4 regions of the Sporacetigenium mesophilum DSM 16796 genome follow, and region 4 is predicted to be linked to each of the others. Evidence: riboswitches for the same ligand, from Rfam matches in the RefSeq annotation. Region 4 holds a riboswitch; each other region holds the start of a gene.
What was found. A riboswitch is a leader RNA that binds a small molecule or an ion and turns the genes downstream of it on or off. The one in region 4 is predicted to bind lysine.

Region 1: another riboswitch for lysine. It lies ahead of BS62_RS05000 (YfcC family protein); the one in region 4 lies ahead of lysA (diaminopimelate decarboxylase).
Region 2: another riboswitch for lysine. It lies ahead of BS62_RS03015 (APC family permease); the one in region 4 lies ahead of lysA (diaminopimelate decarboxylase).
Region 3: another riboswitch for lysine. It lies ahead of BS62_RS10810 (acyl-CoA dehydrogenase); the one in region 4 lies ahead of lysA (diaminopimelate decarboxylase).

Annotation. Positions count from the first base shown of each region.
Region 1 is NZ_JCANUR010000003.1:173,107-176,326, reverse strand. Features, by position in the region: gene BS62_RS05010 (MerR family transcriptional regulator) at 24-788, shown strand; gene BS62_RS05005 (cupin domain-containing protein) at 905-1,168, shown strand; lysine riboswitch at 1,257-1,432, shown strand; gene BS62_RS05000 (YfcC family protein) at 1,530-2,933, shown strand; gene BS62_RS04995 (hypothetical protein) at 3,110-3,220, shown strand, end outside.
Region 2 is NZ_JCANUR010000001.1:593,607-596,826, reverse strand. Features, by position in the region: gene BS62_RS03015 (APC family permease) at 1-1,331, opposite strand, end outside; lysine riboswitch at 1,452-1,634, opposite strand; gene BS62_RS03010 (prolyl-tRNA synthetase associated domain-containing protein) at 1,725-2,213, opposite strand; gene BS62_RS03005 (GyrI-like domain-containing protein) at 2,308-2,931, opposite strand; gene BS62_RS03000 (glycine betaine uptake BCCT transporter) at 3,082-3,220, opposite strand, start outside.
Region 3 is NZ_JCANUR010000013.1:33,330-36,549, forward strand. Features, by position in the region: gene BS62_RS10805 (class I SAM-dependent methyltransferase) at 1-739, shown strand, start outside; lysine riboswitch at 897-1,075, shown strand; lysine riboswitch at 1,219-1,398, shown strand; lysine riboswitch at 1,592-1,770, shown strand; gene BS62_RS10810 (acyl-CoA dehydrogenase) at 1,898-3,037, shown strand; gene BS62_RS10815 (electron transfer flavoprotein subunit beta) at 3,054-3,220, shown strand, end outside.
Region 4 is NZ_JCANUR010000011.1:44,981-48,200, reverse strand. Features, by position in the region: gene BS62_RS09905 (AAA family ATPase) at 1-276, opposite strand, end outside; gene BS62_RS09900 (hypothetical protein) at 460-684, shown strand; gene lysA (diaminopimelate decarboxylase) at 735-2,057, opposite strand; lysine riboswitch at 2,195-2,369, opposite strand; gene BS62_RS09890 (sensor histidine kinase) at 2,427-3,220, opposite strand, start outside.

The DNA of each region.
Region 1 (3,220 bases), on a different contig from region 4:
GTTATTTATGAGGAGGCGATAACATGGAATATACAGTGCAAAAGCTAGGTCAACTGGCAGGAGTTAGTACTAGGACATTGAGATATTATGATGAAGTTGGAATTCTTAAGCCGGCAAGAATTAATTCATCTGGATATCGTATTTATGGTCAAAAAGAAGTCGACATGTTGCAGCAGATACTATTTTATAGAGAGTTAGGCGTAGGATTAGATGAGATTAAAAACATAGTAACATCACCTTCTTTTGATGGAGCTAAAGCACTTATAGAACATCGTGAAAAGCTCCTTGAAAAAAGAAAACAGTTAGATATGTTAATTGCAAATGTTGATAAAACAATTGAATGTACAGAAAGGAGTGTTATTATGAGTAATAAAGAAAAATTTGAAGGTTTTAAGAAAAAACTAGTTGATGAAAATGAAAAGAAATACGGAGAAGAAATCCGTGAAAAATACGGAGATGAAGCTGTTAATAAATCAAACAATAAAGTTAAAAATATGACTCAAGAAGAATATGATGAAATTACAAAACTTACAAATGAGGTTAATGAAACTCTTAGTGAAGCATTTAAAACTGGTGACCCTGCAGGTGAATTAGCACAAAGGGCAGTAGATTTACATCGTCAGTGGCTAAGCTTTTACTGGGATAGATACACTAAAGAAGCACATGCAGGAGTTGCTCAGATGTATGTAGATGATGAAAGATTTACAGCGTATTATGACAAAGAACAACCAGGAACAGCAGAGTTTCTAAGGGATGCAGTTTTTATATATACTGGAATGCAAAAGTAAAAATAGTATTAACAAAAAAAGCGATTGGGTAACCAATCGCTTTTTTAGATATATAATCCTTTAAATTAAATGTGATATAATATAATAAATAATATTTACATCGAGGAGTGATCTAAATGAATTTAGAAAATATAAAAGATGAAATCGTTACAAAGGTATATCATATTCCACAAGAAAAGAAAGTACCTTTACATAAACATCCTAAACATGATGAAATATTTTACTGTATTAAGGGTGAAGGGTTTGGTGTTTTAGAAGATAGAGAGATAAAATTAACTGTTGGTGAGGCATTTATAGTTCCTGCAGATACAATGCATGCATTAAGATCAGATAATAATCTTTATGTTAGTTCGTTTTTAATACCTGTTGTTAATGATTAAAAATCAAAATGTAAAATTGTAGAAATACAAAGAAATATGTTGAACATACTATAAGGACATGGTATATTATCTATTATATTAAAAAGAATAAAAAGATAGAGGCGCGAGATTTATTAGTACTAGTAATGAGGTAAGCACAATGATTTACTGGGAAAGGGATGATCGCCGAAGTGTACAACTGATGCTTTAAGGTTGTATTGCTGGGGGTGCATAGAATATATGTATCACTGTCACAAATAATATTTGTGGTGAGCTATCATTTAAGGGAAATTATATTGTGCGTATTTTTTGCGTACTTATAAAAAGCCTTGGGTGAAAAGCTCAAGGCTTTTTATATTATTATTAAAGGAGGAGTAAACACATGAACAATGTAGCACAAGCAACAAAAAAGAAATTATTTATACCTCATACTTATACTATTATATTTTCCCTTATAGTTATAATGTCTGCTCTTACTTGGATAATACCAAGCGGAGAATTCTCTAGAGAAGAAGTAGATGGCAGAATGGTAGTAGTTCCAGGAACCTACCAGTCTGTTGAGAGAAATCCACAAGGAATAGACGATATATTTGTAGCTCCTATAACTGGATTTATAGATGCTGCAGAAGTAGTTGGATTTGTTTTATTTGTTGGAGGATCTTTTGGTATAGTAAATAAAACTGGGGCAATTGAGTCAGGAATAAGATCTGTTATAAGTAAGCTTAAAGGAAAAGAAGTTTTTATAATACCGGTGTCTATGATATTATTCGGACTAGGGGGAACTACATTTGGGATGGCGGAAGAAACACTACCATTTTATATGATACTCATTCCTCTTATGACATCACTAGGATATGATTCATTGACAGCAATAGGAACTGTTTTTTTAGGAGCATTAGTTGGATGTACAGCTTCTACTGTAAATCCTTTCTCAGTAGGTATAGCACAAGCATTATCTCAGATAACACCAGGGTCTGGAATAGAGTATAGAGCAATAATATTCATAGTTCTTATGACAATAGCGATAACATTTATGATGGTTTATGCTAAGAATGTAAAGAAAAATCCTAAGTCATCTATAGTGTATGAAATAGATAAAAGCTTAAATAATGAAGTAGCATTTACATCAGAAACTATAAAGAAAATTACATTAAGAGAAATATCAGTTCTTTTAATATTTGGAGTAGGTATGGGAATTATGGTATGGGGAGTACTTACTCAAGGTTGGTATATAGCAGAAATAGCAATGGTATTTATAGGAATAGGAGTTTTATCTGGTATAGCTGGAGGACTTAAAGAAGATGTAATAGCAATTTCATTTATAGATGGTGCTAAGGATTTAGCTTCAGCAGCATTAGCAATAGCGCTAGCTCGTGGTATAGTTATTGTAGCTCAAAATGGATTTATAATAGATACTATGCTAAACTCAGCAGCAAACTTATTACAAAGTCTACCAAAAGCTGTATTTATAAACTTAACTATGATTATAGAAGGAGCTTTAACTTTCTTGATACCATCTAGTTCAGGTCTTGCATCACTTACAATGCCTGTTTTATCACCCCTTGGTGATTTGGTTGATGTATCAAGTCAATCTATAGTAACTGCTTATCAATTTGGATCAGGACTTATAAATATTATAACTCCAACGTCAGGAGTGTTGATGGGAGCATTGGCTATTGCAAATATTCCATGGTCTAAGTGGGTTAGATTCGTAGCTCCATTATTATCAATATTAACAGTTGCATGTATGACACTTTTAACAATAAGTTTATATATAGGATTTTAAATAAAAAAGTAATAAGACTCATCAAACTAATTATATTTCCGTTTGATGAGTCTTTTATTATATTAATTTATAACAGCTTCAAAAAGTTAAAAACAAAATATACTAAGAATTTTTTTATGTTAATAGTAGATAATAAAATTGTGCCACTAGCATAAAAAAATTACGGAGGTATAACTATGGATATGAATATGAACATTAATATGCCAAATAACCAAAATAAAAATGCAAAACAATATGTTGACGAAGTTTGTGGTCAACTTCAAAATTCTAAAAATTGTTTAAGTAAA
Region 2 (3,220 bases), on a different contig from region 4:
ATTGCTGGAACAAGTAACCCTATTATTGAAGTTTGAGGATCTTCGATAAATGTATTTACCATTAACCCTAAGAATACTAAAGTTGTTAATATTACTGTAACAGGATATCCAATTACTTTGTAAGGTCTTTCAGCAGTTGGGAACTTTCTTCTATAAATCATAACTGCATATACCCCTAGTGTATTAAACAACATTCCTGAGAATACAACTAATGAAGTTAACTGATTTAAGTCTCTTAATAATACTAATACAATAGATATTATACATTGTACTATTAAAGCATTATGAGGAACTTTGTGTACAGGGTGTAATTTTTTAAAACTTTCAAAGAAGTGACCTTCTTGGCTCATTGCATAATACATTCTAGGGAATGCTAATATACATCCATTTAAAGCTCCAAACATTGCTATTACCATGCCTACTATAACTAATATACTACCTGTATTTCCCATTAACTTTTGTGCTGCATGTGTTCCTAAGTAATATTCATTGCTTGCTATTAAACTTTGAATTTCTTCAAAAGGTATAACTCTGTATATAGAATAATTGAATAATGTATATAATATCGTTATTGAAACTATTGATATAATTATTGCAAGAGGTAGGTTTTTCTTAGGGTTCTTTACCTCTTCAGCTACAGTATTTAAATTTGTCCATCCTTCATATGCCCACAAACTTGCAACAACTGCAAAAGCTACCATACTAATAATTGCTCCGAAGTTAAAATCGCCAGTTACTGGAGCTAAACTTAAATCAGGTGTTACCTTTCCAAATATAAGTCCTAAAACCATTATAATTCCAATAGGTATTAATTTTGCAACCATTGATATATTTTGAAGTCTAGATCCGAATTTAACGCCAAAATAATTTACAACTGTTAATATTATTATAAGTGCAATAGCAACAAATTTAACTGTCCATTCTCCCATAGGAAGTATTGCAGTTAAAGCACTTGGAAGTGCAATTGCCAGTGCTGCAATAGAACCAGGCCCTGCTATTAACCAGTTATTAAAACCACTTAAAAAACCAACTATAGGTGAATATGCTTTACTTAAATATACAGTAAGTCCTCCAGCTCTTGGGTCTGATGCACCGAGTTCTGCGTAACAAATACCACCTAATAACGATATTACTCCTCCCAAAACCCAAGTCAATAAGGCTAGCCCTAAACTCATTCCAGTTCTCATTAATACATATGAACCTAGATAAAATATTCCAGAACCAACCATTATACCGCCTAAAATACTTACTCCACCAAATAAACTAATTTCTTTTTTAAAACCCGAATCCCCACTTTGAATTTGTTGTGATTGTGCTGAGTTATTGTTCATTGTTTTCCTCCCATTTTCTTCCATATTAAAAAATTGTAATAAAAAAACACCTAACAGGCTTGTCAGGTGCTTATGTAAACATAGCAAAGCTAAAGACAATCCTCTCTCCTTTCTGGCTCAATGTGAGATAGCACAACATCAAAGTATCGAGCATATACAATGATGACAGTCCTGTACCTATTTGATACAGACCCAGCAACAGACTTTGGTATCTGATGCTTCGGCGGTGGCTCCTTTTACTATATGTCATAGGTTCCCGACCTCGATATAGTTACTCTTAACAACCGCGCCTCTACCTCACCCTTAAGGATGAGGATTTTTATGAAGTTTTGATTTTTTATAGCTTAACACTATATTAATATGTTGTCAACATTTTCTATATTACTATTTGTTCTAAATGTTCAAATAGTGAATTTTATTTCCATTTTGTTCCACTAGCTTTTTAAGGCCGTCAAAAGCAATCCAAACTGTCGCTGTATTTTCATTAGGATGAACACCAAGTTTTTCTTTATTTATCAAATCTCTATCAAATACAACCTCAACTAAATGATCTTCATCATTTACAACACCTAGAGGAGTTACGGCACCTTTACTAAGGTTTAAATATTTTGATAGTCTTTCTTCAGATGCAAAACTCAAACCAGTAGTCCCAAGTTGCTCTCTTATATTTTTTAGGTCTGCTTGCTTGTCCTTGTTTAGTACAACAAGAAAATGTCTTTTTCCCTTTGCATCTCTAATAAATAAATTCTTGCATACATCTCCATGATCAGAAATACCTAAATCATCCATTTCCTCTATTGTATAAACTGGTGGATGGTTTGTCACCTCGTATGAAATGTTTAATTCATCAAGTTTTTGAAATACCTTTTGTTGCTGTTCCATGTTATCCCTCCTATTTAATAAAATTCCCTAATACTATTATAACCTTTATTCCCAATTAATGGTACTTATATACTAATATTATATTCAATATAATCTAAATCTCTTTTACAGAAAATCTTAAAACAGTTTTTAACTTAGAACTCTCTGTTTTTCTTGGATCTGATAGATATATTTCTCTGTGAAGTTTACTAGCTCTTGTATACCCATTTTCATCACAAAACTTCTCCATTTTATCAAAGCTTTCAGGCTCATCATCAAAACTTCCTATGTGCATAATTTGACAACTTAATCCATCAGTTATTTCACCAAATACTAATTTATCAAGAAATGGATTTGACTTTTTCTTTTTTGTTTGTTCTAAAAATTTCTCAAATAATTCATTTGTCAAAAAATCTGGTTGTCTTATCATTATTGTGTATTTAAAATTATCCTTATCAGTTGCTGGCTTTGTCTTATCAATTAAGTCCCAAATTCCCTCAAGTGGAAAAACTGTATATTCATAGTATCCATTTGGAACGTAATTGCTTTTATATGACATTTTAACAGCATAACTTACACTATATAATGCTTCTGTTGCCTTTGCAAATTCCTCATTATTTGGGTTTCCACTACCACTAACCATTATATATGGCATCTTAGGAACATCAATAATTGTTGGCGTTGTTTTTGGTACATAAATGTGCTTATATGTTTTTCTATACTCTATCTTTTGGCTCATATTTGCGCTCCTTTGTATATTTTTAAGCGTTTTAATCTCTAGTTTATTATAACATAATTTGGAAATCCCTAACCTATATCTGTTAATAACTTTATACACTAAAAAGCGCCAGCACGATTAATAATAACCTTACTGGCACTTTATCAAATATTACTGTTCACTTTTTAGTGCTTTCCAGAGAGATACACATGCAAAAATCATTACAAAAATAAATGGGAACGCCGCAGCAACTGAAGCTGTTTGAAGTGCCTTTAATCCTCCTGCAAGAAGTAATGATGTTGCAAGAAGT
Region 3 (3,220 bases), on a different contig from region 4:
AGAAATTAACTCCAAAATTTTTGATAAGTGGGTTGAGGAAGGCTGGGAATGGGGCCAACCTATTAGCCACGATATTTTTGAAAAAGCTAAAAATAATGAGTGGTTTGTCTTACTGACACCTACCAAACCAGTACCAAAGGAATGGTTTGGTGAAATGAAGAATAAAAAAATATTAGGGTTAGCTTCTGGTGGTGGTCAGCAAATGCCTATATTTACTGCATTAGGTGCAAAGTGTACGGTATTGGATTACTCAGAAAAACAATTGTTAAGTGAAAATGAAGTAGCGAAAAGAGAAAGCTACGATATTAAAACAGTTAGGGCGGATATGACAAAGCCTTTGCCTTTTGAGGATGCGTCCTTCGACTTGATCTTTCATCCAGTTTCTAATTGCTATGTTGAGGATGTTCTTCCTATATGGAAAGAATGTTATAGGGTGTTAAAAAAAGGCGGAATATTATTATCAGGACTAGATAATGGTATTAATTATATTTTCAATGACGAAGAAACAAAGGTAACCTATAAATTGCCATTTAACCCGCTAAAGGATAATCAACAGTATGATGATTCAATAAAAAATGACTGGGGAATTCAATTCTCACATACCATTGAAGAACAAATAGGTGGACAATTACAGGCAGGATTTATGCTAACAGATATATATCAAGATACAAACGGTGCAGGTAAACTACATGAATTCAATATACCAACTTTCTATACAACGAGAGCAATTAAAAAATAGGATTATGAATATAGGCTAAAATAATCAAAAAATATATTATGATTAAAAAATCAAATATGAAACAATATTGACAATATATGGATAAAAATATATAATAAAAACATAGGATACTTCAAAAATTACAAATAAAAACAACAATAGGAATGTGACGTAACTAGACATAAATAGAGGTGCGAAGGAAATGGGTAACTTTTAGGTGTTAAGGAGAAGAGCCTCCGATACTAAAGGTGAATGATTTCTTTGCCGAAAGAATGTATTTGTTCTTAAGTATGTTCTTGGTTATAGAGCACAAAGCCCTATGATTGCCATAGATTGTTATGGAGAGCTATTTATGTAATGAAAATAAAAATTTTCATTACATAAATAGCTTTTTTAATTTCTAATATTTTCTAAAAACTTCCATGAAATTAATTGACAAAATATAACTGTAGATATATAATTAGATTAAGAATATTGAGAATATTATAAAAACAATAATTAACATAAATAGAGGCGCAAAGGAAAGGGGTAACTTTTAGGTGTTAAGGAGAAGAACCTTCGATACTAAAAGTGAATGATTTCTTTGCCGAAAGAATATATTTGTTCTTAAGTGTATTCTTGGGTATAGAGCAGAAATGCCCTATAACTGCCATAGATTATTATGGAGAGCTATTTATGTAGTGAAAATAAAGATTTTCATTACATAAATAGCTCTTTTAAATTATAAGAAAATTAACTACATATACATATATTAAATTGCGGTATTTTCTGAAAATTACGACTGTAAAAATATGATTGACAAACTTTAGACAATGATTTACAATAAATTCAAGTAATAAATAAAGATTATGAATAAAGGAAAAATTAAAAATTATCATAAATAGAGGTGCGAAGAAAAGGGTAACCTTTAGGTGTTAAGGAGAAGAACCTCCGATATTAAAGGTGAATGGTTTCTTTGCCGAAAGAATATATTTGTTCTTAAGTGTGTTCTTGGGTATAGAGCAGAAATGCCCTATAACTGCCATAGTTTATTATGGAGAGCTATTTATGTAGTGAAAAGAAGGGTTTTCATTACATGAGTAGCTTTTTTCTATTGCAGGAAAAAGTACTGGAAATCTTTCAACGTCTTTTATTCATAACCACAAACAATATAGTCCAATAATCAAAGGGGGAATTACAATGGAATTTTGTTTTTCAAAAGAGCATAACATGCTCCAAAAAATGTATCAGGAATTTGCTGACAAAGAGGTTAAACCTTTTGCTCAAGAGGTAGATGAAAAGGAAGAATTTCCAATAAATACTGTTAAAAAATTAGCGAAATATGGCTTTATGGGAATACCTTTTCCTAAGAAATATGGCGGTCAAGGTGCAGATAATTTAGCTTATGCTATGGCAGTAGAAGAATTATCTAAGGTTTGTGGAACTACTGGGGTAATAGTTTCAGCTCATACTTCATTATGTGCAGCACCTATATATGAATTTGGAACAGAAGAACAAAAACAAAAATATTTAACTCCACTTGCAAAGGGAGAAAAATTAGGGGCATTTGGATTAACTGAACCTAATGCAGGAACAGATGCTGCTGGACAACAAACTACAGCAGTTTTAGATGGAGATGAATACATATTAAATGGTTCTAAGATATTTATAACTAATGCTGGATATGCTGAAACTTACATAGTTATGGCAATGACAGATAAATCTAAAGGAACAAGAGGAATATCAGCATTTATAGTTGAGAAGGGAACTGAAGGATTCAGCATAGGAAAACAAGAGCACAAACTTGGTATAAAAGGGTCTGCAACTTGTGAACTTATATTTGAAAACTGCAGAATTCCAAAAGAAAACTTACTTGGTAAAGAAGGTAAAGGCTTTGGTATAGCTATGAAAACGCTAGACGGTGGACGTATAGGAATAGCAGCTCAAGCTTTAGGTATAGCTCAAGGAGCAATAGATGAAACTGTTTCTTATGTTAAAGAAAGAAGACAATTTGGAAAGCCAATATCATACTTCCAAAATACTCAATTCCAAGTTGCAGATATGAGCACTAAAACTGAAGCAGCAAGATTACTTGTTTACAAGGCTGCTAAAGCTAAGGATAGAGGAGTAGCTTATTCTTTAGAAGCTGCAATGGCGAAATTATATGCTTCAGAAACTGCAATGGAAGTTACAACAAAGGCAGTACAACTACACGGTGGATATGGATATACAAGAGAATATCCAGTTGAAAGAATGATGAGAGATGCAAAGATAACTGAAATATATGAAGGAACTTCAGAAGTTCAAAGAATGGTTATATCAGCAAACGTACTTAAATAAATAGGGGGGATTAAAGATGAATATAGTTGTTTGTATAAAACAAGTACCAGATACTACAGAAGTTAGACTTGATCCTAAAACAGGAACATTAATAAGAGATGGGATACCAAGTATAATAAATCCAGATGATAAGAGTGGACTTGAAGCTGCTTTAAGACTTAAGGATGAAATAGGAGCTCATAT
Region 4 (3,220 bases):
AGATATATTTTTTGTCTCCAATTCTTTATTAAACATATTTATAAATGATTTATACCAACTTCTTTTTTCGTTATTTTTTAATACTTCTCTTATTTTATACAATAAAATTAATCTATTTATATCCTCCGGGTATTCTAAAAACATTATTGACTCAAGTATACTAGTCTTTCCGCTATTGTTTTCTCCTATTAGTATATTTATGTTTTTTGTATCTTTCAGTTCTATACTTTTTAGCTTTCTAAAATTTTCTATTTTTATGTTTTTTATATGACTCAAGTTACTTCCCCCTGCATAAAATATTGTATAACAAGCCTTTTGAATTTTCAGATTTTTTACAATATTTAAATATTTAACTATATATAATTCTTTTTATAGTATTATATATAGTTAAATATTTTTAAATATATAACTATTTCTATATCAATTGTTAATTATTATATTTGGTGGGGTGGGGGGTTTATGAGTAATTCTAATGCGTTTTTCAATGTTATTGAGTCCTTTATTAATACTTTTGGCATGGGGAGGTATATAATATTTGTATTAGGCAGTATACTTTTATTTTGTATATATGCTGTAGAGAAAAGTATTGCTAGTAAGGATTTTGATAGAGTTTATATGATAGCTCTTTTTGCTTTGATTGCATTATCTTCCCTACTCGGAGTAGGATTAGATGTTTATAATTAAAATTTCGTTGCTCAAAAAAAGCCTTATTGTGGAAAATCCACATTAAGGCTTTAGATTATTTCGTCATATGCAGCTTCATCTAGATTTATTAAACAAGGTGGAACAATATCCTTAGATATTAAATCTTCGTAGCTTTCTCTTTTTTTAATAACATAACTATTTCCTTCACTTACTAAAACAACAGCAGGTCTTAGTGCCTTATTATAATTACTAGACATTGAGTCATTATATGCACCTGTATTTAATACAGCTAATATATCATTTCTTTCTACTATAGGTAACTCTATATCTTTAATAAGTATATCCCCTGATTCACAGTATTTTCCACCTAGTGTTACTATTTCTTTTTCTATAGCATTTGCTTTATTAGCAACTATTGCAGAGTATTTAGCATCATAAAGTGCTACTCTTGGATTATCACTTAAGCCTCCATCAATTGATACATATTTTCTAACACCCTCTATATTTTTTATACTTCCTACATTGTATAATGTTATTCCAGCACTTCCTACAAACCATCTCCCTGGTTCTATTATTACACATGGTCTTTTTAAATTTCTTCTTTCAAACTCATCTTCTAATTCTTTCATTACCGGTTCTAAAAACTCATTTAAACCAACTTCTATATCGCCCTCAACGTATTTTATACCAAATCCTCCGCCTATATTTAGGTCTTCTATTTCGTAATTGTATTCATTTTTTATATGTTCTATCCAGCCTATAGCTACTCTTAACGCTTTTAAGTGCGATTCATTTGAAAATAGTTGAGATCCTACATGAAAATGAATACCTTTAAAATTTATATACTTTGAGTATATAGCTATTTTTATAGCTTCATCTATTTGAAGTAATGGAATTCCAAACTTTGAATCCTTTTGACCTGTACTTATATATCTATGAGTATTAGCGCCTACTTCTGGAGTAATCCTAAATAATATATTAGCTTCTTTATTTAAGTTTTTGCAAATTTCTTCTAGCAACTCTAGTTCACTTATACTATCTACTACTATTCTGCCTACTCCATGTTGAACTGCCATAATAAGTTCTTCCTTTGACTTATTATTTCCATGAAATATTATATCCTCCATAGGAAAATTAGCGCTTATAGCAACATATAATTCTCCACCAGATACTACATCTAAACCTAACCCTTCTCTTTGTACAATCTTACATATGGCTAAATTCAAAAATGCCTTTGATGCATAAACAGCTCTAACATTTTCGTATTTATTTAAAAAACTAGTTCTTACTTCGCTTCCCTTTTCTCTAAGAATACTCTCAGAAATTACATATAGTGGTGTTTTGTATTTTTTAGCTAACTCCACAGTGTTGCATCCATCAAAGTATAGTGTTCCATTTACTCTTTCAATCATAATCATTACCTCCATAAGTTATAATACAATGGAGATTTTGCAGTAACATCTTAATTTTCGTAATAAAAAAAGCCCAAGGAATATACTATCCTTAGGCTCTTAAATACTAATTCAAAAACGTTTATTAGCACTCACGAACTTAAGATAGCTCTCCACAAATCTCTTTGTGACAATGTTGTACATGTTTTGCACAACACCAACATATAAACTTAAAGCATCGTTTATACATTTCGGCGTTAGCACCTTTCCTATTGTTTCACTGTGCTTATCTCCACAATAGTACTATTTGATAACGCGACCTCTATCTTTTTGTATTTATTTTTATTAAATTATATTATACTACAATTTGTAAATTTGTAAACATAATTTTTAAAATATTATAGTAAATAATACACCTTGTTCTACATTTTTTAACTCATAACTTATATTATTTAACTCTAATATTTTTTTAACTATATAAAGACCTAGTCCACTTCCCCCTGTATTTCTATTTCTAGACTTCTCCAATCTATAAAAAGGTTCAAAAACTTTGGTTAATTCTTCTTCTTCTATAAACGCTCCTGTATTTAAAACCTCTAGTACTATGTTACTATCTCTTTCATATAGTCTAATAATTACCTTTTCTTTCTCTTTTGAGTATTTTACAGCATTATTAACTACATTTGATATTGCTTTTCTAATAAGTTGTTGATCACCCTTTATATATAAGTTATCTTGTATTTTATTTACTATAGTTAGATCCTTAGATATTAAAAAGTATTCAAAGCCCTTTGATATATCGTATACCATATTTGATATGTTTATATTTTGTACACTTGGTTTAAATTCAGTGCTCTCAAGTTTATATATTTCCATCATTTCATAAACTAGTTTTTCCATATGTTCCATAATATCAAAAGACCTTTTAAGATATTTATCCCTATCTTTATAAGAACCAATATTGTATATCATTCCTTCAAGTTGTCCTTTTACAGCAGTTATAGGAGTTTTTAGTTCATGTGATATAGTAGCTACAAATATCTTTCTTTGTTCTTCTAGTTCTCTTTCTCTTTCTATATCATTTCGTAGTTTTTTATTTGCTTGTGTTAATTCATTCATGGTGTTTTGTAAACTAAATGAAAGTTCATTTAAACTATTTGAAAGTTGACCTAATTCATCTTGAG